DNA from 2 places in the Bradyrhizobium sp. BR 1432 genome. Region 1 is predicted to be linked to the other one. Evidence: riboswitches for the same ligand, from Rfam matches in the RefSeq annotation. Region 1 holds a riboswitch; the other holds the start of a gene.
The links. A riboswitch is a leader RNA that binds a small molecule or an ion and turns the genes downstream of it on or off. The one in region 1 is predicted to bind fluoride.

Region 1 (14,322 bases):
CAGCCGCCGAGGCCGGACACCGCGGCGTCGAAACGGCGGATGCCCGCTTCGAGGCCGGCGACGGCATTGGCAAGGCCCGCACCGAGCGTGTCGTGCAGATGCAGTCGCAGCGTCATTTGCGGCCCGACCTCGCGACGCACGGCCACGACGATCTGCCCGATCGATTTGGGCGTCGCATAGCCGACGGTGTCGGCAAGCCCGATCTCGTCGGCGCGGGCTTCGGCAAAAGCGCGTGCCACACGGCACACGGCCGCCTCGCTCACCGCGCCCTCCAACGAGCAACCGAAGGAGGTGGAGATCGCGCCCATCAGTTGCGGCCGCTGGTCCACCGGCCGGGCGTCGATCGCGGCGCGGACCGCGCGAAAGCCGTCGAGCTGCTCTTCTATCGTGCGGCGCACATTGGCGCGGTTGTGCGTCTCGCTTGCCGAGATGACGAAATAGACGGCGTTGACGCCTGCTGCGATGGCGCGCTCGGCGCCCTTCGGGTTCGGCACCAGCGCGCCGATGGTTGCGGACTTGTGTGTGAGCGCATGCGCCATCACCGCATCGACGTCGGCGAATTGCGGCACGACCTTTGGCGGGACGAAGGATCCGGCATCGATCTCGCGCACGCCGGCGGCCGCGATCGTGTCGATCAGCGCGCATTTGGCTTCGGTCGGAACGAAGATGTCCAGATTCTGGAGACCATCGCGGGGAGCAACCTCGCAAATGTGGACATCGGGCGCGCGCGCCATCGTGGCTCTCCCTGGGCCGATTGTATATTGTTGCATAAAAGAACAATCCATGGGACAGTCTGTCAAGCCCAAAACTTGCGTGCACTGCAATGATCGCATCCGACAGTTCCCGACAGCGCAGCGTCAAAAACGGTTCCGAGCGCGCCGAGCACCTCGCCGGCCTGATCATGGCGCTGGCCCGGCGCGAAGGCATGAAGGTCGGAGACCGCCTGATCGAACAAAGGCTTGCGGATGCGCTGGACCTTTCACGCGCGCCGATCCGGCTCGGCCTGAAGGCTCTGGAAGCAGCGGGGCTGGCACGCGGCGAGCCGCATCGCGGCTTTGTGCTGGCAAAGAATCCCACCAGCGGCGCCGCCCAACCCGCGCTCGCGGCGGTCAGGCGCAACGAGCAGGTTTATGCGACCATCGCAGGCGACGTGCTCGCAACGCGGCTGCCGGCCGACGTCACCGAGGCCGAGCTGATGCGCCGCTATGGCCTCAGCCGGGCCGAGCTACAACGGCTGCTGGACCGGATCGCCGCCGAGGGCTGGATCGCGCGCCTGCCCGGCTATGGCTGGCGCTTTGCCGAGACGGTCTCGAATTCCGAAGCCCAGGCCAAGGCCAAGGCATTTCGCGCGGTGATCGAGCCGGCGGCGATCGCGCAGCCGGGCTTTGCGCTGCCGCAGGAGGTGATCGTACGCTTGCGCGAGCGCCAACAACGCGTCTTCGAAGGCGAGCTCGAAAAGATGACGATCGGCGAGATCTTTCACTCCGGCTGCGAATTCCACGAAGAGATCATCCGCGGCGCCGGCAATCCCTTCTTTCTCGACGCGCTCAAGCGCGTGAACTCGATCAGACGCCTGTTCGCCTATCGCAGCTTCGCCGACCGCGACGGCATGCGGCGGCACGTGCGCGAGCATCTGCGCCTGCTCGACGTCCTGGAGACGCGGCGCTACACTGAGGCGGCCGACCTGATGGCCCGGCACCTGCAACGCCCGCTGGTGGCGGGCTTGTCGTGATGCGCGAACCAAATTGCTGCCATCCCAGCTTGATTCCGGTCAATCGCTCTCGCGTCTGTTGGTGCTAACGCGTCCCTGCGCATCGGCAGGGAGCGGACGTTCGTGTTCAACCGACGGCAGTTCATCACAACCGCGCTCGGGTGGTCCGCGGCTGCGGTCAGCGGCTCGCCTGCTGCAGGAGCAACGATGACCTACGACGAGGCGGTGGATGCATCACGGGCCCCACTTCAAGCCAGGCCGAGGGATCGCGAGCTCGTCCGATTTGCGACCCTGGCGGCCAACAGCCACAACACCCAGCCGTGGATCTTCTCTGCGCTCGGCAACGAAATCGTAATTGCCCCCGACTTCGCGCGCCGCTGTCCGGCCGTCGATCCGGATGACCATCATCTCTTCGTCAGTCTCGGCTGCGCTGCGGAAAACCTCATCCTCGCAGCTTCCACACTGGGTTGGCACGCCACTCCGTTCGTCGATGGCGACCGGATCGTGATCACGCTCGAAGAGGCCCCGCCGGCAGCATCGGAGCTGGCCGCTGCGATTCCCGTCAGGCAATGCACCCGTGCGACCTTCGACGGCAGGCCGGCCACACCGGAGATCTTGCGCCGGCTCGAGAACGCCTGTCGCGAACCGAACGTCGCGGCGATCCTGATGACCGAACGCGCCGCGATCGCTGAGGTCACCGACTATGTGCTCGAAGGCAACTCGGCGCAAATGCGCGACAAGGCCTTCATGCGCGAGCTCGTCAGCTGGATCCGCTTCAACGAGGCGGAGGCGCTCGCGACCATGGACGGGTTGTTCTCGCCCGCGTCGGGAAACCCGTCGCTGCCTTCATGGGCGGCGCGACCGCTTCTGAAACTCTTCTTCACCGAGAGCGGGAAAACAAGAAATACCGCGAAGAGCTCGAAAGCTCTGCGGGCGTCATCGTGCTCGCTGCCGATCGCAGCGACAAGTGGCATTGGATCGCGGTCGGCCGCGCCTGTCAGCGTTTCGGCTTGCAGGCGACCGCGTTGGGACTAAAATATTCCTTCGTCAACCAGCCGGTCGAGGTGGCAGCGCTGAGGCCGCAATTTGCGACGCGGCTCGGGCTGGGCGAACGGCGCCCCGACATCGTGATGCGCTTCGGGACCGGCCCGAACCTGCCGAAATCGCTGCGACGTCCACCAGAGCTGGTGATGCAATTCTAACGACGCAAGCCGCCCAGCGCCGGCGACTCGCCGGGCAGCATCGAGGAGTTGATGTCGCTGTCCATGCGTCCCGATTGCTGTTGGATGAATCCGGCACCGAACGACAGGCTGAGATTGGAGGTCGGCTTGAACTCGACACCCGCGAACGCGCCATAACCGGGCGTGGCGCTGGAGGTCAGCGGCGCCAGCGAGCTGCCGATGCCGTTGCCGAATTTCAGCGTGTCGAAGCCGGCGAAGAACGTGACGGGGATGCCGCCCGCCGTCTTGGTGTTGTAGCCGAACTGCGTGCTGTCATAGGACAGCGCGCTGAAATTGCCGGCCGAGCCGGCCTGATTGAAGCCGCTCAGACCAAAATTGCCGCGCTCGCTGCCGACGAAGAAACCGTTCGCATAGCTGGTACGCCAACCCGCATCGCCGGCATTGAAGCTCGAGAAGCCGCCGTAAGTATCGGAACTCTGCTCGGCACCACCACTGAGGCCGAAAGGCCCGCCGGGAATCCAATATCTCAGCGGCGCAACTTGCGCATGAGCCGGTGCGCCGGTGAGGCAGAGCACGGCGAGAGTTGCAAGAGCGCGTGAACGTGGGAAGTTGAACATCCAGGTTACCGTTGAGAGTTTTGCAAATTATACTCCTCGGACATCACCAATGCCAGCGGTGCGACCGCGCCGACGTCACGGCCCCGAGCCTCCCGGAGAGCTCCAGCTGATGCCCCACGATCCGCTGCTCACGCGCCTGACGTCCGCCTTTGCCGGGGTACCGGGCGTCGAGGCTGTCGTTCTCGGCGGCTCGCGCGCACGGGGCAGCGGGCACTTCACGTCGGACTACGATGTCGGCCTCTATTTCAAGACGGCGATCCCGCTGGATACCGAACGGTTGCTGGCCGCCGCAAAAGACATCGCCGACGATCCCGCAGCCACGACCGTGACGCCGGTCGGCGAATGGGGTCCGTGGATCGTCGGCGGCGCCTGGCTTTCAGTGGAAGGCCGCAAGGTCGACCTGCTCTATCGCAACGCCGACGCGGTCGAAGCGGCGATGGAATCCAGCCGCGCCGGCGTGGTCACCATGGATTATCAGCCCGGCCATCCGCATGGCTTCTGCTCGGCCATCTGGATGGGCGAGATCGCGTATTGTCAGCCTCTGCACGACCCGAAGGGTTTGATCGTTCATCTCAAATCAATCGCGCTTCCGTATCCGCAGGCTCTGCGCCGCGCCCTGATCCGGCGCTTCCAGTGGGAAGTCCTGTTCAGCATCGAAAATGCCGAGCTCGCGGCGGCACGTGACGAGCGGACCCACATCGCGGGATGCCTCTACAGATCGCTCGCCTGCATTGCGCAGGTGCTGTTCGCCCTGAACGAACGCTATCTCATCAACGAAAAGGGCGCGCTCCAGGAGGCGGCTGGCTTGCCGCTGACGATTCCGCAACTGGAGGAGCAGGCAAACGAGGTCTGGCGGCTGATCGGCGACGGCACCTTTGCGCCCGCTTGCGAGGCCTTGCGCAGGATCGACCGGCAGCTGAAGGTGCTGACATCTTGAAAGCATGGAGAACCCGGTGACATCGGATAGTCCCGTCACTTACGAATTTGCAGGCAACATCGCCCGCATCACGCTGCGCCGCCCGCCCGTCAACGCGCTGAGCCTCGAGGTGATCCGCGCGGTGGTCGCGGCGCTCCGCCGCGCCGCGGACGATCCGGAGGCGCGCGTGGTCGTGCTGGCGAGCGCTATCCCTAAGCGCTTCTCGGCCGGCCTCGATCTCGACATCCTGCTCGGCAAGCCCGGCGCCGAGATCCGCGAATTCCTCCAGGCGCTCTATATCGACCTCTACGACGCGCAGTATCGGCTCGGCAAACCGTCGATCGCCGCCGTCGGCGGTGCGGCGCGGCGGCATGACCATGGCAGTGTCCTGCGATGTGGTGCTGGCGGCCGAGAGCGCGACGTTCGGCTATCCCGAGATCGACGTCGGCGTCATCCCGGCGATCCACTATGCCCATCTGCCGCGGATCGTCGGACGTCACCGCGCCTTCGATCTGCTGTTCACCGGCCGCGTCTTCAGCGCCGCGGAGGCGCGCGAGCTCGGCGTGGTCAACCGCGTCGTCGCCGACGCGGAGCTCGAGGCCGAGGTCGCAAGGCTCGCGGCGCAGTTCGCGGGAAAATCGGCGGCGGTGCTACGGATGGGCCGCGCCGCCTTCATGCGCCAGATCGATCTCGACTATCGGCGCAGCATTGCAAGCGCCGTCGACGATTTCTGCAATGTCGCGACGTCGGATGAGGCGCAGGAGGGCTTGAGAGCGTTCGTGGAGAAGCGGCCGCCGAAATGGTGAGGACGGCAGCTTTCAGGCGGTCTTGTCGACCGAAGACGAGGAGTTGGCCGGCGGATATTTCGTCACCGGCACCATGAAGGATTTCGTGCCGACCTGGTAGATGATCTTGCCGTTCTGCCCGTCATCGGTTGCGATCTGCGCCTGGCCGAACATGATGACGTTCTTGTAGACGGTGCCGGTGCCCTGGCGGGTGACGCCGTCGGTGGTGACGCTGACCTGGGCTTCCTTGCCGTTGACCGAGAGCACCTTGAAGCTCGCGCTCTTGCCGTTCTCGCTGGAATAGCCGCCCCAGCTTCCCATGAGGCGGCTGTCGGAAGCCGGCGGGTCCTGCTTCTCGAGGTTCGCGGTCTGCTTGCCAGCGCCCCCGAAGGAGAACAGCAGCACCATGTTCTTGCCGTCCTTGGTGCCGACCGTGACCCCGCCAAAGGTGATGAGCGTGCCCTTGACCTCGGCAAAGCCGCGCTCGGTGTGGCCGTTATGGGTGTACTCGACCTGCGCCCGGGCACCGCGGATGTTCACGACCTTGAAGCCGACGGGCTGGTTGTTGCCCACCCAATTGCCCTTCCAGTCACCAAGCAGCGCGCTCTGGTGATACAGCCGCTCGTTGGCGGGAGAAATCTGGCTGGTGCTCGACGTGACGATGGCCATGGTCTGCTCGGTGGACGGGTTCGACGAACCCGCTCTCGTTCGCGCGCCCGACAGCAAAGTCAAAACTGCGATCGGAAACGAACTGAAACAACCGGATTAGGGCCATGTGCCGGTTAACGAGCGGTTAAATTCAACCGTCGGGCGAGATGAGGCGAAAGGTCCCAACCGGCGTGCGCTATTAACGGCCCCAGCGGTCCGACCAGATCTTCTCGCCGATCATGCAACTGACGCGCGGCTCCTTGTCCGCAACCCGCATCACGGGGCGCTCCGGCATGCGGCCAGCGACCTCCATCAGCAGCTTGGTGCGGATCGCTTCCTTGAACTTGTCGCGATCCTTGATCGTGATGACGAAAGAGCCGGGACCGCCGATGACGCAGTCCTCGTAGTAGAAGTCGAGATTGTCGATATCCATGGTCGAATAGGACGGCTCCTTGACCATGATCGGCAGACCGTTGATGACGATGCCCTTCTCGAGCGCGGCATCGCGCGCCACCGTGACCGGGATGCCATTGTTGTTGGGGCCGTCACCGGAAATGTCGATCACGCGACGCAAGCCCCGATATGGATCCTCGTCGAACAGCGGCATCGCAAACGTGATCGCGCCGGAGATCGAGGTGCGCGAGGCACGCCGGATCGGCGTCTTCATGATCTCGGCGGCAACCGCATCCGCGGTCTCGGGGCCGTCGATCAGGCGCCAGGGGATGATGATCTTCTGGTCGCTGGAGGCGGCCCACTCGAAATAGGTTACCGCGATCCGGCCGTTCGGACCGAGCTTCAGCGCCTGGAGGAATTCTTTGGACTGGATCGCCAGCGCGTAGCCTTCGCGCTGGACCGCGAGCTCGTCCATGTCCATGGAGTAGGAGACGTCGACCGCGAGGATCAGTTCGACGTCGACCGTCTGTGCATCCTTGTCGGCAGCCAGCCGCTGCGGCTGATTCTCAAGCGGCTCGAATTTAGGTCCTGGCGCCGCGATGCCCGCGACGTCCCCTCCGGCAAGCACGCCGGCCACCAGCACAGCCCCGATCGAGAACAGCAAGCGCATCGCAGCGGTCTCCCGTCGTATGACGCGATGGTGACATGCAATCGCCTTGCCGCAAAGTGCGAAGATCGCTTGCGCTTCACATTCGAGTTAGGAACGACGTGCTCGCCGCCGTGTTGCCTCGCTTCGCGCGACTGGAACACACAGCGAGACCGGCACCGTCGTTCCAGAGCTCGCGACGCGCGCAGAATGACGCCTAGGGACAGCGCGGCCGGCCCACTTGTCCGCCGCAATTTCCATGCTAGGCTGGATGCACAGATGGGGATGGAGTCCCCGACAACCGCCCGGCGGTCGATGATCGTACTGGGCTGATGACTCCTGCTTGAGGTGGGGCAATCTTTGAGCCTCTGCCTTTGGTGGGAGCATGGACCGACCCGCCGATGGCGGGTTTTTTGTTGCCTGGTGGCGAAGGCAGGAAACTGGGCCAGCAAGCCAAGGCCAGGAGAAAGTGAAGACGTGACCACGACGACACCGAATGCTGCGCGCGCCACCTTACCCAGGGGAATCTGGGTGCTCGGCTTCGTCTCGATGCTGATGGACATCTCCTCCGAGATGATCCATGCGCTGCTGCCGGTCTATCTCGTCACCGCGCTCGGCGCCTCCACGCTCACGGTCGGCTTCATCGAGGGCATTGCCGAGGCGACCGCCTCGATCACGAAGATCTTCTCCGGCGCGTTGTCGGACTGGCTCGGCCGCCGCAAGCTGCTCGCCGCGCTCGGCTACGGGCTGGCCGCCTTCACCAAGCCGCTGTTTCCGCTCGCCCCGAGCGTCGGATGGCTGGTGGCGGCACGCTTCATCGACCGCGTCGGCAAGGGCATTCGCGGCGCGCCGCGCGATGCGCTGATCGCCGACATCGCTCCCATCGGCCTGCGCGGCGCGAGCTTTGGCCTGCGGCAATCGCTCGACACCATCGGCGCCTTCGTCGGGCCGCTCGCGGCCATCGGCATGATGTGGTGGACGGCTGACAATTTTACGATCGTGTTCTGGGTGGCAGTGCTGCCGGCCTTTCTGTCCTTCGGCCTGATCGCCTTCGCCGTGCACGAGCCGGAGCCGGATCCGAACCGAAAACCTGCAACGAACCCGCTCAATCTTGCCGCGATGCAGCAGCTCGGGGCAGTCTACTGGCGCGTCGTCGCGGTCGGTGTCGTGTTCACGCTGGCGCGCTTCAGCGAGGCCTTCCTGATCCTGCGCGCGCAGAACATCGGGCTCAACCCGATGTGGGTGCCGGCGGTGCTGGTGCTGATGAACGTCACTTATGCGCTGTCGGCCTATCCCGCCGGCGTGCTGTCGGACCGGATCAACCGCACCGGCCTGCTCGCGCTCGGCCTGGTCTTCCTCGCCGGCGCCGACCTCGCGCTGGCACTGCTCCCGAGCCTTGCAGGCCTCGCGCTCGGCGTCGTGCTGTGGGGGCTGCATATGGGGCTGACGCAAGGCCTGCTCTCGGCCCTCGTCGCCGATGCCGCGCCGCCGAGCCTGCGCGGCACCGCATTCGGCTATTTCAACCTGCTCACGGGCCTGGCCCTGCTGGCTGCGAGCGTGATCGCCGGCGCGTTGTGGGATGCCTATGGTCCGGCAGGCACGTTCCTGGCGGGACTCGGCTTTGCCCTGATCTCGCTCATGGGGCTGCTTGCCGTCGGCAACGGTCTGGCAGCGGAGCAAGAATGATGACGGGGAGGCTTTCGTCGTGCTGAGTGGGGTGCTTGCGATCATGATGGGTAGCGTGCTCGGCGGCTGTGCGCGCTATTTCGTGTCCGGCGCGATCGCGCGGCGATTGGGCGAGACGTTTCCGTGGGGCACCATGACCATCAATGTCACCGGCGCCTTCCTGATCGGCATTTTCGGCGCGCTCGCGACCCATCCCGGCTCGGCCTTCGCCACGCCCACCCCCTGGCTGTTCGCGGTGACCGGCTTTCTCGGCTGCTACACCACGGTGTCCTCGTTCAGTCTGCAAACCCTGACGCTGGCGCGGAGCGGCGAGCCGCTCTCCGCGCTCGGCAATGTCGTGCTCTCGGTCGGGCTGTGCCTTGCAGCCGTCAGTTGCGGCTTCCTCCTCGCGGACAGGCTTGGAGGATAGAAGCGCATGGCCGTCCCCTCCTCCGCCGAGCGCTGGCGTAGCGCGATACTCTACGCCTGGGTTGCCGCCGGCAGCATCGTCGGCGGACTGACCCGTTATCTGGTCGGTCTCGCGCTCGACACCGGACCGGGCTTTCCCTTCGCCACGCTGTTCATCAACGCCACGGGATCGCTGATCATCGGCTTCTACGCGGCGCTGACCGGCCCCGACGGCCGCATGCTGGCGCGTCCGGAGCACCGGCAGTTCGTCATGACCGGGTTCTGCGGCGGCTACACCACGTTCTCGACCTTCAGCCTGGAGACCTTCCGACTGCTCCACGGCGGCCTGAAGTACACGGCACTTGCCTATGTCGCAGCGTCCGTCATCTGCTGGCTGGTGTCGGCGTGGCTCGGGCATATGATGGCGAGCCGCTACAACCGCTTGACAAGGAGTTGACCATGCAAATCCCCGCTCAGGCCGTTTTGCTTCGGATCTTCATCGGCGAGAGCGACCATTTCGACGGCAAGCCGCTCTATGAAGCGATCGTGATGACCGCGCGCGAGCGGCACCTCGCCGGTGCCACCGTGCTGCGCGGTCCGATGGGCTTCGGCAAATCGAGCCGGCTGCACACTTCGAAGATCCTGCGACTTTCGGAAGACCTGCCGCTGCTGATCGAGATCGTCGACAGCGAGGACAACATCAACGCATTCCTGCCCATCCTGGATGGCATGATGTCGAGCGGCCTGATCACCTTGGAGAAGGTGCAGGTCCTACAATATGGTGCGAAGGCCGCGAGCTGATCGCTCCAGCAGGAACCCGAGCCCGCCGTGTCCGGGAGGCGGAATGAACGATACTGTTACCACACCGAAAACCAGGACGAAGACCAAGGTCGAGCGGCCGCGGCTGCACAAGGTCATCCTGATCAACGATGATTACACGCCGCGCGAATTCGTCACCATGGTGCTCAAGGCCGAATTCCGCATGACGGAGGATCAGGCCTACAAGGTGATGATCACCGCGCACAAGCTGGGCACCTGCGTCGTCGCCGTGTTCACCAAGGACGTCGCCGAGACCAAGGCGACGCGTGCCACCGATGCCGGCCGCGCCAAGGGCTACCCGTTGCTGTTCACGACGGAGCCGGAGGAATAAAGCTCAGCCCACCAGCGCGTGCGTTTCTTCGGCCAGCCCGTACACGCGCTGTGCCTTGGAAAATCCTGCGATCGGAAATTCGCCGAGCTCGTGCCAATCGTGGTGGCAGACATTGGCAAAACCTTCCGAGGCCACAACGGTCCGCCCCAGCCGCCCCGTGATCTTCTCCAGCCGGGCCGCGAGATTGACGGCGGGGCCGATGCAGGTGAAGTCCAGCCGGTTGCCGCCACCGATATTGCCGTAGAGGATGTTGCCGATGTGCAGCGCGACGCCAAAGCGGAAGCGCTCGACGACATCGCCGACCGGAAACGCGAGCTGCTCCACGCTGGCGCGCGATTCACGCGCCGCCTCCAGCACGCGCGCGCAGACATGGGCGGCATCGCCGACATATTCGTCGATCGGAAACACTGCGAGCAGGCCGTCGCCCATGAATTTCAACACCTCGCCGCCGTGGCCCCGGATCGCGGTGACCTGGCAATCGAAATAATGGTTGAGGATTGCGACCACCGTCTCGGCTGGCAGCCGGTCCGACAGCGCAGTGAAGCCGCGCAGGTCCGAGAGCCAGATCACCGCCTGCATGGTGTCGGTGTGTCCACGGCGGATCTGGCCGCCGAGAATGCGTGCGCCGGCGCGGTTGCCGACATAGGTGTCGAGCAGCATCTCGGCGGTGCGTCGCAGGCTGATGATCTCGCTGACGCGCGCGAGCGGCGCTATGATGCTTCGGATCGCCGCGATGTCGTCGTCGCTGAAGCCGCCGGGATACTGCGTGATCCAGCTCGTGGCGTGGATGGAGCCATCGAGAAAAGGCACCGGCACGGCAATATAGTCGGTCGCGCCTTCGGCGCGCATGTCGTCGAGGAACGGAAATCGCTTGCTGTCGGGATCGCTCGCGCGTCCCCTGACCTCCACCCCCTGCTCGAACACGATGCGGAGCGGGCTGCGGGCGAATTCGGGCGTCTCCAGGATCTCGAAATCGACGCTGCCGATTTCGACCTCCCCACCCTGCCGCCAGATGAAGTTGCGGCCGAAGATTTCCGGATGCAGCGTGCGGATGAAGATGCCGAACCGCCACACTGGCAGGCCGGCCGCGACCAGACGTTCGCAGAAATCGGCGATCATCTCGGCCGGCTCTAGCGACGACCAGGCACCGCCGATCAGCCAGTTGCAGATGCGCTGGAGCTCGGAGCTGTTCATGCCCGCATTTGCGGACGAAGTTGTGGGCCCGTCAAGCTGCGCGGTGGGCTAGTACCGCGACAGGGCGCGTTATCCGCGGTGTGCTCACCTCTCCCTACGGGAGAGGTGAAAGAACTAGCGTCCCACCTGCCCGCGATCGCGCAAAAAGTGATCCGCCAGCACGCAGGCCATCATGGCCTCACCGACGGGGACGGCGCGGATGCCGACGCAGGGATCATGGCGGCCCTTCGTGACGATCTCGGTATCAGTGCCCTTGCGATCGACGGTGCGGCGCGGCTGGAGGATCGACGAGGTCGGCTTCACGGCAAAACGCACCACCACCGGCTGTCCGGTGGAGATGCCGCCCAGAACGCCACCGGCATGGTTGGAGAGAAAGCGCGTGCCGTCATTGCCGGTGCGCATCTCGTCGGCGTTCTCTTCGCCGGTCAATTCGGCCGCGCCAAATCCGGCGCCGATCTCGACGCCCTTCACGGCGTTGATGGTCATCATCGCGGCCGCCAGATCGGAATCGAGCTTGGCATAGATCGGCGCACCCAGGCCCGCCGGCACGCCCTCGGCGACGACTTCGATCACCGCGCCGATCGAGGAGCCGCTCTTGCGGATGCCGTCGAGATAGGTCTCGAAGAAGGCGGCCTTGTCCTTGTCGGGACAGAAGAACGGATTTTTCCCGATCTCGTCCCAGTCCCATTTGGCGCGGTCGATCTTGTGCGGGCCGATCTGCACCAGTGCGCCGCGCACCTTGACGTCGGGCAGCACTTTTCGCGCGATCGCGCCGGCGGCAACGCGCGTGGCGGTCTCGCGCGCCGAGGAACGTCCGCCGCCGCGATAGTCGCGCAGGCCGTACTTCGCCTCATAGGTGAAGTCGGCATGACCGGGGCGAAACTTGTCCTTGATCTCGGAATAGTCCTTCGAGCGCTGGTCGGTGTTCTCGATCAGGAGCCCGATCGGGGTGCCCGTCGTCACCTGCACGCCGGTCTCCGGATGCGCCATCACGCCGGACAGGATTTTCACCTGGTCCGGCTCCTGGCGCTGGGTGGTGAAGCGCGACTGGCCGGGCCGGCGGCGGTCGAGATCGCCCTGGATGTCGGCCTCGGTGAGCGGGATCATGGGCGGACAGCCGTCGACCACGCAGCCGATCGCCACGCCGTGGCTCTCGCCGAAGGTGGTGACGCGGAACATGTGGCCGAAGGTGTTGAAGGACATCCGTCTCTACTCGTCAGTCAGTTCTGACTTGTGGTGGTAACGCGGGGGAACACCCGGGTCAAACACACACTCGGTGATTCCGGGGCGATGCGAAGCATCGAACCCGCAATGACCGCGTTCCAGGCTAACTAAACTTCTCCAGCCGCCGGTCGCGGAACACATAGACGGCGCCTTGCTCGATATAGAGCTCGGCGGCACCGGCGGGGGTCTCGATGCCCAAAGCCACCATCAGGGCCCGGCAGGTGCCGCCATGGGCGACCGCGACGGTATCGACCAGAAGCGACTCGTACCAATCGAGCATGCGCAGCTGCACCGCCGCATAGGTCTCGCCGCCGATTGGCGCGACCGTCCATTTGTCGGCGAGGCGCCTTGCATAGACCGCGGGATCGGAGGCCTCGCTTTCGGCCAGTGTCAGCCCCTCCCAGGTGCCGTAGCCGATCTCCCGCAGGCGGTCGTCGAGCGAATAATCGGCAAGCGGCAGTTCAAGCTTGCGGCGGACGAGTTCCATGGTCTGGCGCGCACGCCCGAGTGGGCTCGACACGTAGGGCAGCGCCGCCTTGTCCTTGCCGTCGCGCCTCAACAGATCGGCGAGAACGCCGGCTGCGTGCACGGCCTGTCCACGGCCACGTGCATTCAGTGGAATGTCCTGGGCGCCCTGGAGCCGCCCGAGCGCGTTCCACTCGGTCTCGCCGTGGCGCAGGAAATAGATCGTGGGCACGGGCATTGCGGTTCGAAGGCTAGTCTTGTTCGAGCATGATCTTATCGGAAAACCGGTTCCCACTTTTCCGGATCATGCTCTACCCGCCGAGTGAGATATCCGGCGCGTCTGGGCGCTTCATGCCGAGCACGTGATAGCCGGAATCGACGTGGTGCACCTCGCCGGTCACGCCGCGCGACAAGTCGGAGAGGAAATACAGCGCGCTGCCGCCGACGTCTTCGGTCGACACGTTGCGCCGCATCGGGGCGTTGTACTCGTTCCACTTCAGGATATAGCGGAAATCGCCGATGCCGGAGGCGGCGAGCGTCTTGATTGGACCTGCCGAGATCGCGTTGACGCGGATGTTCTTCTCGCCGAGATCGGCGGCGAGATAGCGCACGCTGGCTTCCAGCGCGGCTTTCGCCACGCCCATGACGTTGTAATGCGGCATCCATTTCTCGGCGCCGTAATAGCTGAGCGTGATGAGCGAGCCGCCATCCGTCATCAGCTTCTCGGCGCGCTGCGCCACCGCGGTAAACGAATAGCAGGAGATCAGCATCGACTTCGAAAAGTTCTCCTGCGTGGTGTCGACATAGCGGCCGTCGAGCTGCTCGCCATAGGCGATCGCGTGCACCAGGAAGTCGATCTTGCCCCACTTCTCCTTCAGCACCGCGAAGGCGGCGTCGATGGTCGCGGCATCCGTGACGTCGCAATGGCCGAGCACGAGACCGCCGACCTCCGCGGCGAGCGGCTCGACGCGCTTCTTCAGCGCATCGCCCTGATAGGTGAAGGCGAGCTCGGCACCGGCCGCGCGGCATGCCTTGGCGATGCCCCAGGCGATCGATCGGTTGTTGGCAACGCCGAGGATCACGCCCCGTTTGCCCTGCATCAGACCTGAATTCTGCGCCATTTTTTCAACGTCCCATCGAGCGGGTTAAGGTCTGGAGGTACACCAGCCCTCCTTCGCGGTACAGTCCTAATACGCGGCGTTAACGCTGTTTCGAGCACCGGAATAGCCGTTTCATTCGGGTGTTATGATCGTTGTGGCGCTCGCGCCGAACACCGGGACGTGAAAACCGCAATGAATGCGTTTCGCCAGAGTGTGGAA
Region 2 (14,322 bases), on a different contig from region 1:
GCGGCCATGACGGACGACAGGACCGGCTGAAATCCGCCCTGCGCGAAAACCTGAAGCGGCGGAAGGTGCAGGCGCGCGAACGCGCCGCAATGGCCGAGCCCTCGCACAACGACGACGAGTCCCTGAATGAGGGGCCCGCCGGCAAGGCCGACGGCTAACATTTTGGAGTGCATGACAGTGGCAATGGGGCAGGACGGACAGCAACGAACCGATCGCGACGCGCTGATGTCGCGGTTCACCCGCCCCGAGCAGACCTTTCCGGCGCTGACGCCTGCCGAGATCGAACGTATCAGGCATTTCGGCGAGGTCCGCCGCTATGCCGACGGCGAGTTCCTGTTCGAGACTGGCAAGCCGGGACCCGGCATGTTCGTCGTGCTGAAGGGCCATGTCGCCATCACCCAGCGCGATGGCCTTGGCCATGTCACCCCGGTGATCGACCAGGGGCCGGGGCAATTTTTGGCCGAGCTCAGCCAGCTCTCGGGACAGCCGGCGCTGGTCGACGGCCGCGCAGAGGGCGATGTCGAGACGCTGCTGCTGGCGCCGGAGCGGCTGCGCGCGCTGCTGGTCGCCGAGGCCGAGCTTGGCGAGCGCATCATGCGGGCGCTGATCCTGCGCCGGGTCAATCTGATCCAGGGCGGCATCGGCGGTCCCGTGCTGATCGGTCCGTCGCATTCGGCCGGCGTGGTGCGCCTGCAGGGCTTTCTCACCCGCAACGGCCAGCCGCATCATCTGCTCGATCCCGAAAACGATCGCGATGCGGCCGAATTGATCGCGCGCTATTCGCCCAAGCCGGAGGACTGGCCGCTGGTCGTCGCCGCGAGCGGCGCGGTGCTGCGCAATCCCGATGAAACCGAGCTTGCGCGCGCCATCGGCATGATCGGCGGAGCAAAGGGTGACCGCATCTACGACGTTGCTGTCGTCGGCTGCGGACCGGCCGGGCTCGCTACCGCCGTGTATGCGGCGTCCGAAGGCTTGTCCGTCGCCGTGCTCGACACCCGCGCGTTCGGCGGCCAGGCCGGCGCCAGCGCGCGCATCGAAAACTATCTGGGCTTTCCGACCGGCATTTCCGGCCAGGCATTGACCGCGCGCGCCTTCACCCAGGCCCAGAAGTTCGGCGCCGACATCATGATTCCTGTGACGGTGAAGTCGCTCGACTGCACGCGCAAGGACGGCGCATTTTCGGTGGCACTCGACGGCGCCGATCCCTTGCGCTCACGCGCGGTGGTGGTCGCGAGCGGCGCGCGTTATCGCCGGCCGGAGATCGCGAACCTCGACAAGTTCGAGGGACGCGGCGTCTGGTACTGGGCCTCGCCGGTCGAGGCGCGGCTCTGCGCCGGCGAGGAGGTGGCGCTGGTCGGTGCCGGCAATTCGGCAGGCCAGGCCGCCGTGTTCCTGTCGGGTCATGCGAAGAAAGTCTTGATGATCATCCGTGGCGGCGGCTTGGGGGCCAGCATGTCGCGCTATCTCATCGAGCGCATCGAAGCGACGCCGAACATCGAATTGATGTTCAACACCGAGATCACGGCGCTCGAAGGCGATGAGGCCGCGCTGCTGCGGCGCATCCGCTGGAAGAGTCGCTTGTCGGGCGACGAGGACGCCGCCGATATCCGCAATCTCTTTTTGTTCGTCGGCGCGGATCCCGCAACCTCCTGGCTCGACGGCTGCGGCGTCACGCTCGATCGCGGCGGCTTCGTCGTGACAGGCGCGCAGTCCGAGCAGAACCAGGGCAAGCTGGTGGCGCCGCTCGAGACCTCGGTGCCCGGCGTCTACGCCGTCGGCGACGTCCGCTCCGGCTCGGTCAAGCGCGTCGGCGGCGCTATCGGCGAAGGCGCGCAGGTCGTGGCCTCCTTGCACGGCTATCTCGGCGACGCCGCAAAACCGGCGCTTTAGGCAAGGACAAGACAAGGGAATGGCAAGACGAATGTGGCTTGCCATCGCGCCGCTTGGTGCAGACTATCCCCTCGTCGCGAGGCGTATTGCTCGTGGAACGAACAAAAGATTCATTGGGAGGACTAAATGGCTGAAATCGTCGTGCTCTACAAAACGCCCAAGGATGCTGCTGCCTTCGACAAGTACTATGCCGAGACGCACATTCCACTCGCGAAGAAACTTCCCGGCCTGAAGAAATACGCCGTCAGCAAGGGACCGGTCAGCTCCCCCACTGGGCCTTCCGGAATTCATCTCGTCGCCGTTCTCACCTTTGACAGCGTGGCCGACATCCAGGCCGCATTCGGCAGCCCGGAAGGCAAGGCGACCGGCGCTGACGTGCCGAAATTCGCCAGCGGCGGTGCCGACCTCCTGATCTTCGACACCAAGGAAGTGTGAGCCGCGTCGCATCGGCCCGCCGATCGCGGGCCGATGTTGCAACGATCGATTGAAAGCTCGTAGCCCGGATGGAGCGAAGCGTAATCCGGGACAGCAGCATCTACAAGCGAGATCCCCGGATTTCGCTGCGCTCCATCCGGGCTACAAACTGCCGTCGTTCGTGACAGCGCTGCAAGAAATCGGAACATGCGTTTGTCAATTCGCACGATGACGCATGGCTGCGCGCACATGTGGGACACCAACGCACGTGACAATCCCATGAGGACCGTCATACTACTCTGATCGTCTCAATGCGGAGAGTAGGAGAGATGCCATGGTGCTTGGATTGAGCCTGCCCGCGCTTACACTGATCCATGTCATCATCAGCCTGATCGCCATCGCCGCCGGCCTCGTCGTGATGTTCGGCCTGCTCGGCTCGAAGTCGATGCCCGGCCTCACCGCGATCTTCCTGCTGTTCACGATCCTCACCAGCGCAACCGGCTTCCTGTTTCCCTTCAAAGAGCTGCTGCCCTCGCACATCATCGGTATCATCTCGCTGGTGCTGCTCGCGATCGCCTGCATCGCGCTCTACGGCATGAAGCTCCAAGGCGTCTGGCGCCCGGTCTACATCGTGACCGCGATGGTCTCGCTCTACTTCAACGTCTTCGTGCTCGTGATCCAGTCGTTCCTGAAGGTGCCGGCGCTCGCCGCGCTTGCACCCGCCGTGCCGCCGGCGCCGCCGTCGGGGCCGGTCTTCGCCGTGGTGCAGGGCATCGTGCTGGTGTTCTTCGTGCTACTGACCATCGGCGCCTGGCGCCGCTTCAGGCCGATGGCGTTTGCCTGATCACACGATTCTCAACGTTCCCAGTTGACGCGATGCATCGCATTCGGAGTCTCGCGCAACTATCTGCGGATCATCGGCGCGTGCTTGTTCGCGCGTCGCGCAGATGATTTTCACCGAAAGAGAGCAATCCATGCCCACCATCACCACCAAAGACGGCGTCGAGATTTTCTACAAGGACTGGGGCTCGGGCCAGCCGATCGTGTTCAGCCACGGCTGGCCGCTCTCGGCCGACGACTGGGACGCGCAGATGTTGTACTTCGTCACGCACGGCTACCGGGTCATCGCCCATGACCGCCGCGGCCACGGCCGCTCGACGCAGGTCGCCGACGGCCATGACATGGATCACTACGCCGACGACCTTGCCGCGCTCACCGCGCATCTCGACCTCAAGAACGCCATTCATGTCGGCCACTCCACCGGCGGCGGCGAGGTCGTGCACTACATCGCGCGTCACGGCGAAAGCCGCGTCGCGAAGGCGGCGATCCTGTCCGCTGTGCCGCCGCTGATGGTGCAGACCCCTGCCAATCCCGGCGGCCTGCCGAAGAGCGTGTTCGACGGTCTCCAGGCGCAACTCGCCGCTAGCCGTACGCAATTCTATCGCGACCTCCCCGCGGGTCCTTTCTATGGCTACAACCGTCCCGGTGCCAAGCCGTCGGAGGCGGTGATCCAGAACTGGTGGCGCCAGGGCATGATGGGCGGCGCGAAAGCGCATTACGACGGCATCGTCGCGTTCTCGCAGACCGACTTCACCGAGGATTTGAAGAAGATCACGGTGCCGGTGCTGGTGATGCACGGCGATGACGATCAGATCGTGCCTTACGCCGATTCCGCGCCGCTGTCGGCCAAGCTGCTGAAGAAGGGCATCCTGAAAACGTACAAGGGCTTCCCGCACGGCATGCCGACCACGCACGCCGAGACCATCAACGCGGACCTCCTGGCCTTTTTCAAAGAGTGAGCTTCACGACTCTTACCCTCTCCCCTTGCGGGAGAGGGTGGCATAGGCGGCCTTCGGCCGCCGTCCTTAGAACGCCGATGCTTCGCATCGGCTATGGCGTAGCGGCGAGACGGGTGAGGGTTGCGTCGCCCGGGAGGGCTATCCGCTGAACGTGCTGGAGATGGGAGGATATCAATAGCCTCAAGTGTACGGGACAGTTAGCTTGCAGCGGAAATTTCGGCGCCCGCGCGCGTTGAGTCCTGTCCGCCCTGAAGGAGAAGCGCCGGCGATGTGTCCCCAACTCAAACTGATCGCACTCGATGCTGACGATCTCGCGGTGATCTCGACCCATGTCCAGGACGCCCGTGTCCAGGCCTCCGACATCATCTGGCGGCAGAGCGAGAAGCGGCTTGTCATCGGCATGAGCCGGCTGGACTGGGAGCAGACGCTGGAAGGCGAGGCCGAGCCGCGCCGGCTGGTTGCCGCGCTCCGCTTCGATCGCGTGCTTGCCTGCAAATCGCGCAACATCGACCTCGCCACGCCGGACGAGATCCTGGACCTCGTCGGCATCGAGTTTCACCCCCAGGACGGCCGCAGCGAGGAGCCCGGCGGCAGCGCCCTGCTTTTGTTCGCCCAGGGCGGCGCCATCCGCCTCGACGTCGAATGCCTGGAATGCGAGCTGACCGACCTCGGGGCGGACGCGCTGGGAACGGGACCAGGGATCGCGGGGGAGGGGTGAGGTGGCATGCCAAGGCCACGCAATCCGCTGTCGTCCTGGCGAAAGCCAGGACCCATAACCCCAAGGCTTCGTTGTTGAAACGAGATGTGGCCCAATTGCGCCTCCACACATCCGCTGGTGGTAATGGGTCCTGGCCGTCGCCAGGACGACGCCGGAGGGGAACGGCCGGGCCCAAGGGTTGACGCCGCTTCCCGGCCGCGCCATTGAGCAGGGGGGCGGGTGAGCCAATCCCCCCAAAAGACCAGCCAGAAGCCAAGCCAATATGCCCGTTCGTCTCGACCGCAGCAGCGCCGATTTTGACCAGCGATTCGCGGCCTTCCTCGCCGCCAAGCGCGAGGTCTCGGCCGACGTCGAGGCCGCCGCGCGCGCGATCGTCGACGATGTCGCCAGGCGGGGCGATGCAGCCCTGCTCGAGGCCACGGCAAAGTTCGAACCGGCTGACGCTGGATGCATCGGGGCTGCGCGTCACCGCCGCCGAGATCGAAGCCGCGACAAAGGCCTGCGATGCCGCGACGCTGGATGCGCTGAAGCTCGCGCGCGACCGCATCGAGACCTATCACCGCCGCCAACTCCCGGCGGACGAACGCTTTACCGACCCGCTCGGCGTCGAGCTCGGCTGGCGTTACACCGCGATCGAATCCGCCGGCCTCTACGTGCCCGGCGGTACCGCGGCCTATCCGTCCTCGGTGTTGATGAACGCCGTGCCTGCGAAGGTCGCCGGCGTTGCGCGGCTCGTCATGGTGGTGCCCTCGCCCGACGGCAAGCTCAATCCGCTGGTGCTGGCGGCGGCTTCGCTCGGCGGCGTCACCGAGATCTACCGGGTTGGCGGCGCCCAGGCCGTGGCCGCGCTCGCGCACGGCACCGCGACGATCGCGCCGGTCGCCAAGATCGTTGGCCCGGGCAACGCCTATGTCGCTGCCGCCAAGCGGCTGGTGTTCGGCAAGGTCGGCATCGACATGATCGCCGGTCCCTCCGAGGTGTTGGTGATCGCCGACGACACCGGCAATGCCGACTGGATCGCCGCGGACTTGCTGGCACAGGCCGAGCACGATGCCAGCGCGCAATCGATCCTGATCACCGATTCCGCGCGGCTTGCCGCCGACGTCGAGAAGGCGGTCGCAGCGCAGCTGAAGACGCTGCCGCGCGCCGCGATCGCAGTCGCCTCGTGGGCCGATTTCGGCGCCATCATCATGGTCAAGGATCTTGCTGACGCCATCCCGCTCGCGGACGCGATCGCCGCCGAACATCTCGAGATCATGACTGTTGATCCCGATGCGCTCGCCGCAAAGATCCGCAACGCCGGTGCGGTGTTCCTGGGGGCGCATACGCCGGAGGCGATCGGCGACTATGTCGGTGGCTCCAACCACGTGCTGCCGACTGCGCGTTCGGCGCGATTCTCCTCAGGGCTGTCGGTGCACGACTTCATGAAGCGCACCTCGATCCTGAAATGCGGCCCGGATCAGCTGCGTGCGCTGGGCCCGGCCGCGATGACGCTCGGCAAGGCGGAGGGGCTGGACGCCCATTCGCGCTCGATTGGATTGCGCCTCAATCTGTCATGACAAAGCCGCCCGAACAGGACGACTCCAACAATCGCATCGTCGGCGTCACGCTCGACGAGGACTCGATCGGCCGTTCCGGGCCTGACATCGAGCACGAGCGCGCGATCGCGATCTACGACCTGATCGAGCAGAATTTGTTCGCGCCCGACGGCGCCGACGGGCAGGGCCCGTTCACGCTGCATATCGGCATCACCGGCAACCGGTTGATGTTCGACATCCGCCGCGAGGACGGCACGCCTGTCGTCGCGCATCTGTTGTCGCTGACGCCGTTCCGGCGGATCGTGAAGGACTATTTCATGATCTGCGACAGCTACTATCAGGCGATCCGGACCGCGACGCCGGACAAGATCGAGGCCATCGACATGGGCCGCCGCGGCATCCATGATGAGGGATCGCGCACGCTCCAGGAGCGGCTGAAGGGCAAGGTGCGGGTCGACTTCGAGACCTCGCGCCGGCTGTTCACGCTCATTACCGTCCTGCATTGGAAAGGATAAAAGCGGATGGCTGCGCCCCCACGCGCACGCGATCCGCAATCGGTGCTGTTCGCCTGCGCGATGAACAGCGTGCGCTCGCCGATGGCTGAGAGCCTGTTGCAGCACATGTTTCCGCAGGGCCTCTACGTGAGGTCGGCCGGCACCAGGAAGGGCGACCTCGATCCGTTTGCGGTGTCCGTGATGGCCGAGCTCGGCCAGGACATCTCCGCCCATAGGCCGCAGACCTTCGAGGAGCTGGAGGACTGGGAGGGATTGAACTTCGACCTCATCATCACGCTGTCGCCGGAGGCGCACCACAGGGCACTGGAGCTGACCCGCACGCTCGCCGCCGACGTCGAATACTGGCCGACGCAGGATCCCACCACCATCGAAGGCAGCCGTGACCAGAAGCTCGCCGCCTATCGCGAGGTCTGCGATCAGCTCTTGATGCGCATCCGCCGGCGATTCGCAAAGGCGGGTGCGGCGAGCGGGTAGCATGCGGCGACCGTAACACCCGCGTCACAGAGCGCAGGCACACGCGTGTTGGCAACCTCGAATCACCAAACCTCCGGTTCCCGGGTTGTGAAACCGGCCCCCTTCCGATAGGTTCCGCGCGAAATTCACTCCCTGCTTCATCCCCCAAATCACCTGATGCTCGGCCGCCCCAAATTCGTACTTGCCTCCGGTTCGCCGCGACGCCTGTCGCTGCTCAACCAGGCCGGCATCGAGCCGGATGCGCTCCGGCCGGCCGACGTCGACGAGACGCCGAAGCGGGGCGAGCTGCCGCGCGCCTGCGCCAACCGCCTCGCCCGGGCCAAGGCCGATGCGGCGCTGAAATCGGTGCAGCTGGATGACGAGCTGCGCGGCGCCTTCATCCTCTCTGCCGACACCGTGGTGGCGGTCGGCCGCCGCATCCTGCCCAAGGCCAACCTCGTCGACGAAGCCGCGCAGTGCCTGCGGCTGCTGTCGGGCCGCAACCACCGGGTCTACACTGCGATCTGCCTCGTGACGCCGCGCGAGGCCTTCCGCCAGCGCCTGGTCGAGACCCGCGTCCGATTCAAGCGCCTCTCGGAAGACGACATCCAGGCCTATATCGGCTCCGGCGAATGGCGCGGCAAAGCCGGCGGCTATGCCGTGCAGGGCATCGCCGGCTCGTTCGTGGTCAAGATGGTCGGCTCCTACACCAACGTGGTCGGCCTGCCGCTGTACGAGACCACGGCCCTGCTCGGCGGCGAGGGCTTTCCGACCCGCTTCGGCTGGCTCAACGGCACCGCGGTGTGAGCACCACAGCGCCGCCGACAAAAAACGCGAAAACAACCCCATGCATGCGCCCTCGCCCGAGGAACTCGTTTGCCGGCCGGCGCTTGACCTGCCTCACCTCGTGTAAGCTGCTCCGACCATGAACGATCACGTCAAAACGCCCGCCGCCCCCCTCAAGACCTGCCCGATCTGCGGCAAGCCGCAGTCAGAGGCCACCCGCCCGTTCTGCTCCTCGCGCTGCCGCGACGTCGATTTGAACCGCTGGCTGAAAGGCTCCTACGTCATCCCCGGCCGCGACGACGAGACCGATGACGTGGAATAACAAGCGATATCAATGATTTGGTGAGCTCAAGAAGCGCCGCGTGCCAGCCGCGGCGAGCCCGCCCCACCTTGTGCACAGCCGGGCCACGCCCGGCGCAGCCTTCAGGCGAAGCCGGGTGGACAGGCCGCTTCTAGCCCACTATAAACCGCCCGCTCGATGGGCTTTGGCCCCTCTCTTGGAGCACGCCCAGGTAGCTCAGTTGGTAGAGCATGCGACTGAAAATCGCAGTGTCGGTGGTTCGATTCCGCCCCTGGGCACCACGATCTTCGTGCGGCTACCACGCCGAAATAGATGAATCGCAACTCGCGGACAGCTCCGTAGGTGCATTCGCTCCGCCTTAATGCGTCAGAAATGGGCTTTCGTAGACCGCCGCAGGGCCAAGTTCGCGCTCGATTTCGAGCAGGCGATTGTATTTTGCGAGCCGCTCGCTGCGGGACAGTGATCCAGCCTTGATCTGTCCACCGCCCATGGCAACCGCAAAGTCGGAAATGAACGTGTCCTCGGTCTCGCCCGATCTATGCGAGATTACGTAGCCCCAACCAGCATCGCGGCACATCTGCACCGCCTTCATGGTCTCGGTAACCGTGCCGATCTGGTTCAGCTTGATCAGAACCGCATTGGTCGCTCTGCTATCGATACCCTTCTGGATAAAACGAGGATTGGTGACGTAAAGATCGTCGCCGACGATCTGGATTCGGTCGCCGCAAGCGGCCATCTGCAGGCGGAATCCGTCCCAGTCATCCTCGGCGAATCCATCCTCGATCGAAACGATAGGATAAGCGTCTAACAGGCCGTTGTAGAGAGAAAGCAGCTCGTCTCGCGAGAGGGTCTTGTCACCGGATTTGGCGAAGACGTACTTGCCATCATTTGCAAAGGTGCTGGCTGCGGGATCGAAGGCAAGGGCAACGTCGGTGCCGGGCTGCAACCCCGTCTTGCGGATCGCTTCAACGATCAATTCGCAAGCCTCTTCGATAGTCCTCAAGTTGGGCGCAAACCCTCCCTCGTCGCCGACCGCAGTCGAGTGCCCCGCCTTGTGTAGGAGCTCGTGGAGCGCGTGGAAGGTCTCGGCCCCGTAGCGGACGGCTTCCGCAAAGTTTGGGGCGCCATGGGGCACTATCATGAATTCCTGGAAGTCGAGCGAATTCTGGGCATGCCGCCCGCCGTTGATGACGTTCATCATGGGGACGGGGAGCCTCGTTGCTGAGACGCCGCCCAGATAGCAGTAGAGCGGCACACCTGCCGCCGAAGCCGCGGCACGCGCGATGGCCATGGAGACACCAAGGATCGCATTCGCACCCAGCTTGATCTTGCTCTCGGTGCCGTCGAGCACGATCAATGCCGTGTCGATGGGCTCCTGGGGGCAGGCAGCCATCCCCATGAGGCGATCCCGAATGATCCCATTGACGTGAGAAACGGCCTTGAGCACGCCTTTGCCGCCGTACCGCGCCATATCGCCATCGCGCAGCTCCAGCGCTTCGTAGCGTCCAGTCGAGGCGCCGGACGGCACCGAAGCCGTGCCGGCGTGCCCATTGTCGAGCCTTGCCACGACGCGAAGCGTGGGATAGCCGCGCGAGTTCGAGAATTTCGAATGCATCGAGAGCTTGGATGGCCGGAAGCGGACTATTCATCTTTGTCTCCATGATCGACCGAACTCCAGGTGAGTGAAGAGTGCTCGGAATTGTCGGCGTGCATCGACCGCGAATTCGCTTCGGCCTGGTCGCGGGGCATCTCAAGCGACAGCGAGCGTTCGAGTGCCGCCTCCTGCGCGCGCAGCCAGTCGAACAGGTCGCTTCGCTGGCCGCCGAGGGGGCGCGCCCATCGCAAGTTCTTGAACGGCGTAGCCTCCGGTCCGGCCCACCAATACTCCTTCGTGACCATCAGCGACCAGCCGGGGCGACCTGACCGGGACAAGGTGAAGATCTCGATGACGATTCCATGTCTGGAGCTCGAAAAACTATGGCGCTCCCGCTCGAATTCGACACCATCATGCGTCCAGCGGGATCGTTTCATGCCCGGATTCGTGCTGGTTATGAGGAGGTCGAACATCCGGAAGAATGAGGGGCGTGCCAGGCTTCTCATGGCTCTGTGCCCCCATCTTGGTCCGCCTCGCTACGTGAGCAGACGACCATGGACGCGGAAAAAAGCACGCGTGGGCGCTCCGCTTGCGAAGGCCGGCAACCATCAGATCCTAAGGGAACGCCGGCCATTGTGTCTCCTACCACCGAGATGGTGCGCGGTAGGAGTCATCAGCCTGCGGCGGTTTCGGGGGCACTCCATCCCCGTCGATATCGTGCATAGTCTAATTGCGCCGCCCGCTTGGGGCAAGAAAATGGAGGGGCGGCTAGTGGCTCGTTGACCGGAACCAGATCGGACGTATACTCGTTTGCAATGTTGGCGATGGGGTTCGCCTGAACCGCCCCGAGGGGCTGATGACTCCTACCGAAGCACGGCTTTGGAGGAGTTTTATTGTGTCTTATCCGCGCCCCCAACCACCGCTTACGGCCGAGTCTGACGGACGCGAACGCCATCCAAGCGCGCCGGATATCGTGCCAAGCGTCCTCTTCGATCGGCCCGAGGACTCTACGGCCGCTCCGGAAAGTGCAGCGCCAGAATTCTTCGCTGATCTGAATCTGGATCAGCTGGTGGCCGCGATAACGGCCGGCTTTGAAGAATACGCCATCAAGCCTGTTTTTCACGTCCCGCTGCAGCGGGTTGAAGCCATTGAATATCGTCACGAAGTCTTCCGCGATCTCGAAGACCCGGCTCTCCTCGACAACATCAGACACTTCGCCGAGCGAATGAGGGATGCCCGGATCCACAAGGCGCTATCGGCCAAGCTCTACGACCGATTTCACAAGCAGATGTGGTTTCTCCACGCAATAGAGATCTACTGCAATGCGGTCGATCAATTGGCGACGGATCTGACGCGATCTCAGATGAAGTCCCGAGCGCTCCTGAGCATTCGCGACTATCTGACCGGCTACATTGCGCAGGACAATTTCGTTGCTCTCCGCGATGAAGCCAAGAGCATCTCTGACCAACTGTCGCAGGTCAGATACGGCATCGTGATACGTGAGGCCTCGTTCACGGTGAAGAACCTCCAGGATGAGCCGGACTACAGCGCGGAAGTTGAGGCGACGTTCGCGAGATTCAAGCAAGGCGCCGCCACAGACTACCGCTCGAAATTCAACGATGCGCCGGAGGACATGAACCACATCGAAGCCAAAGTGCTTCAGTTGGTGGCGCGCCTCAATCCGGAGCCGTTTGCTCGCCTGCTAGCGTTCTGCGCTCGGCAAGTCGAATTTCTCGACAAGGCCATCGTAGGATTCGATAGGGACGTCCAGTTCTATCTCGCTTACTTGAAACAGACGACGAGGCTCGAACAGGCCGGACTACGGTTGTGCCTGCCCGAGGTTTCCGACAACTCCAAACAGGTCCATTGCCGGGAGGGGTTCGACCTTGCGCTCGCGCTGAAACACGTCGGTGAGCAGAAACCGGTTGTCTGCAACGATTTTGATCTGACGGGCAGGGAGCGGCTCATTGTGGTGTCCGGACCCAATCAGGGCGGCAAGACGACCTTCGCCCGCATGGTCGGACAATTGCACTATCTTGCAAGCCTGGGATGCCCGGTCCCGGCGCGAGGGGCCAAGCTTTACCTGGTCGACCAGATCTTCACGCACTTCGAACGGGAAGAGAAGGTCGAAAACCTACGCGGCAAACTGGAAGACGACCTGGTTCGGATCCGTTCGATCCTGAAGCGGGTCACGCGGCGCTCCATCGTGATTTTGAATGAGATCTTCACCTCCACGACGATTCGCGACGAGACATTCCTCAGTCAGAAGGTCATGACGAAGCTCGCGGCCATGGATGTGCTCGGCGTCTGGGTCACGTTCGTCGACGAGCTGTCGACGTTCGGTCCGGAGACCGTTTCGATGGTGAGCACGGTTGTACCGGACCAGCCGGCAGTCCGCACGTTCAAGATCGAGCGGCGGACTGCCGATGGCCTGGCTTATGCGATGGCGATCGCCCAGAAATACGGTCTGACGCATCAGCGCGTAAAGGAGCGCATCAAGCCATGAAGGCGTTCCTGCTGTATCCAGCGCGATTTCGACCCGACGCTGCTGCTATCGCGGCGAGATCGATCCTATGCCCGGCAGAAGGAGCCGGGACTGGATCTCAATCAAGCCTTGCCCTGGAATCATGCCGCCCTGAACCAGGATCTCGGACTTGATATCCTCTTGAACACGATGGCCGGTGGTGACGCCTTCCTGTTGGAAGTGGCCTTGGTCGGGCTGCTCAACGGAGTTTGCGAACTCGACGTGATCGAATATCGCCAGGACGTGCTGCGAGACTGCCTGCAGCACGGGCCGACTCTCAGACGGGCATACGACATCGTGGTCGAGGCATTGAAAGCCGAAAGAAAGCACTATTGGTCGCCGATGTCGCGCTACCCTACCGGCACGCTGTCGCATGCCGTCGAAATATTGGACATCTTCGTTCCGGCCTTACGGAAGCTCCGAGCCTTGGCCGACCGGAACATTGGACGGTTCAACTCACGAGGATTCTCCAGATTATTCGAAATGCTCCGGGCTGAACTGAGCGATCCGTATTTTGAGGAGATCGAGGATCATCTGAAGCGGCTGAAATTCAAAGGTGGGGTTCTGGTCAGCGCCCAACTAGGTAAGGGCAATAAGGCAACCAACTACGTCCTGCGCAAGCCGCATAGGAAGGATCTCGGCTGGTTCGCCCGGCTGTGGCCGACCACCGAAGGATACACGTCCTATCTGAATCCGCGAGACGAAGCCGGCGCCCGCGCTCTGTCCGAATTGCGGGATCGGGGTATCAACCTGGTGGCAAATGCGCTCGCCCAGTCAATGGATCACATTTCGAGCTTCTTTCAGATGCTGCGGACTGAGCTTGCTTTCTATGTGGGCTGCTTGAACCTTTACGAACACATTCAAAAGCTCGGCACGCCCACCTGTCTTCCAAGGCCCGTGGAGCTGGACGGCAGCGTATTGTCGTTCTTGGGTCTCTACGACGTTTGTCTTGCGATCAGCATGAACCGAGTGCCCGTCGGCAACGATCTGGTGACCGCCGGCAAAGATCTCATCGTGATCACGGGCGCCAATTCGGGAGGCAAATCGACGTTCCTGCGTAGTCTGGGCCTCGCCCAACTGATGATGCAGGCGGGCGTGTTCGTCCCGGCGGAGACGTTTTCGGCCGAGGTCCGGACCGCGCTGTTCAGCCATTTCAAGCGCGAAGAAGATGCCGCGATGGAGAGTGGAAAGCTCGACGAAGAGCTGAGCCGGATGAGCGAGCTCGTTGAGCATCTTGGTCCGGGCGCGATGATGCTCATGAATGAGTTGTTCGCGGCGACCAATGAACGGGAAGGATCGGAAATCGCGATGCAGATCGCGACCGCCTTGCTGGAGAAGGGAGTGAAGGTCGGCTACGTGACGCATCTGCACCAGTTCGCGCATCGTATGCATCAGAAGAAGCTTCCGAATGCGCTGTTCCTGCGGTCGGAGCGCCAGCCGGACGGCACGCGGACGTTCCGGCTGATCGAAGCCACGCCGCTGCAAACGAGCTATGGGGAAGATCTCTACGCGAACGTATTTGGAGGGGACGAGCAGTCGACGCAATCCCGTCGGCTGTCAGCGGCTCAATAACCTGGGCGAGAAGAGGCGGTGTGCTGAGCTAGGCCGGATCGATCCCGTCTAAATGGGCGGTCTCGTTGATCGCAAGAACACGAATCCGATCGCTGGTTATCTCGATCTCGTTGATGCAACAGGGCTCTTGCGTGAGCCGCCAGTAGGAGGAGAGCGGCAGGTCCGCGACCTGCAAAAGCAGCGCCCGGTTCACGCTATCATGCGAAACCAGAACGACG

Region 2: linked by a shared signal. The riboswitch ahead of ACSKB8_RS06415 (MutS-related protein) and the one ahead of ACSKB8_RS44110 (MFS transporter) in region 1 are both predicted to bind fluoride.

Annotation. Positions count from the first base shown of each region.
Region 1 covers NZ_JBPUGF010000004.1:659,524-673,845, reverse strand. Annotated here, with positions in the region: gene ACSKB8_RS44155 (hydroxymethylglutaryl-CoA lyase) at 1-734, opposite strand, end outside; gene ACSKB8_RS44150 (FCD domain-containing protein) at 824-1,732, shown strand; gene ACSKB8_RS44145 (hypothetical protein) at 2,560-2,913, shown strand; gene ACSKB8_RS44140 (hypothetical protein) at 2,910-3,509, opposite strand; gene ACSKB8_RS44135 (nucleotidyltransferase domain-containing protein) at 3,619-4,446, shown strand; partial or broken gene ACSKB8_RS44130 (enoyl-CoA hydratase-related protein) at 4,451-4,729, shown strand; gene ACSKB8_RS44125 (enoyl-CoA hydratase/isomerase family protein) at 4,803-5,231, shown strand; gene ACSKB8_RS44120 (hypothetical protein) at 5,244-5,879, opposite strand; gene ACSKB8_RS44115 (DUF1194 domain-containing protein) at 6,058-6,921, opposite strand; fluoride riboswitch at 7,170-7,246, shown strand; gene ACSKB8_RS44110 (MFS transporter) at 7,375-8,583, shown strand; gene crcB (fluoride efflux transporter CrcB) at 8,603-8,992, shown strand; gene crcB (fluoride efflux transporter CrcB) at 8,999-9,427, shown strand; gene ACSKB8_RS44095 (DUF190 domain-containing protein) at 9,430-9,771, shown strand; gene clpS (ATP-dependent Clp protease adapter ClpS) at 9,815-10,120, shown strand; gene ACSKB8_RS44085 (adenylate/guanylate cyclase domain-containing protein) at 10,124-11,314, opposite strand; gene aroC (chorismate synthase) at 11,429-12,517, opposite strand; gene ACSKB8_RS44075 (histidine phosphatase family protein) at 12,642-13,241, opposite strand; gene fabI (enoyl-ACP reductase FabI) at 13,315-14,124, opposite strand; gene ACSKB8_RS44065 (sigma-70 family RNA polymerase sigma factor) at 14,296-14,322, shown strand, end outside.
Region 2 covers NZ_JBPUGF010000003.1:1,317,914-1,332,235, reverse strand. Annotated here, with positions in the region: gene ACSKB8_RS06485 (hypothetical protein) at 1-158, shown strand, start outside; gene ACSKB8_RS06480 (FAD-dependent oxidoreductase) at 184-1,890, shown strand; gene ACSKB8_RS06475 (EthD family reductase) at 2,017-2,325, shown strand; gene ACSKB8_RS06470 (hypothetical protein) at 2,639-3,148, shown strand; gene ACSKB8_RS06465 (alpha/beta fold hydrolase) at 3,279-4,103, shown strand; gene ACSKB8_RS06460 (DUF2948 family protein) at 4,372-4,821, shown strand; partial or broken gene hisD (histidinol dehydrogenase) at 5,084-6,380, shown strand; gene ACSKB8_RS06450 (UPF0262 family protein) at 6,377-6,874, shown strand; gene ACSKB8_RS06445 (low molecular weight phosphatase family protein) at 6,881-7,348, shown strand; gene ACSKB8_RS06440 (Maf-like protein) at 7,505-8,134, shown strand; gene yacG (DNA gyrase inhibitor YacG) at 8,253-8,435, shown strand; tRNA gene ACSKB8_RS06430 (tRNA-Phe) at 8,620-8,695, shown strand; gene eno (phosphopyruvate hydratase) at 8,773-10,029, opposite strand; gene ACSKB8_RS06420 (hypothetical protein) at 10,056-10,481, opposite strand; fluoride riboswitch at 10,666-10,725, opposite strand; fluoride riboswitch at 10,820-10,881, shown strand; gene ACSKB8_RS06415 (MutS-related protein) at 10,904-12,514, shown strand; gene ACSKB8_RS06410 (MutS-related protein) at 12,623-14,104, shown strand; gene ACSKB8_RS06405 (histidine phosphatase family protein) at 14,133-14,322, opposite strand, start outside.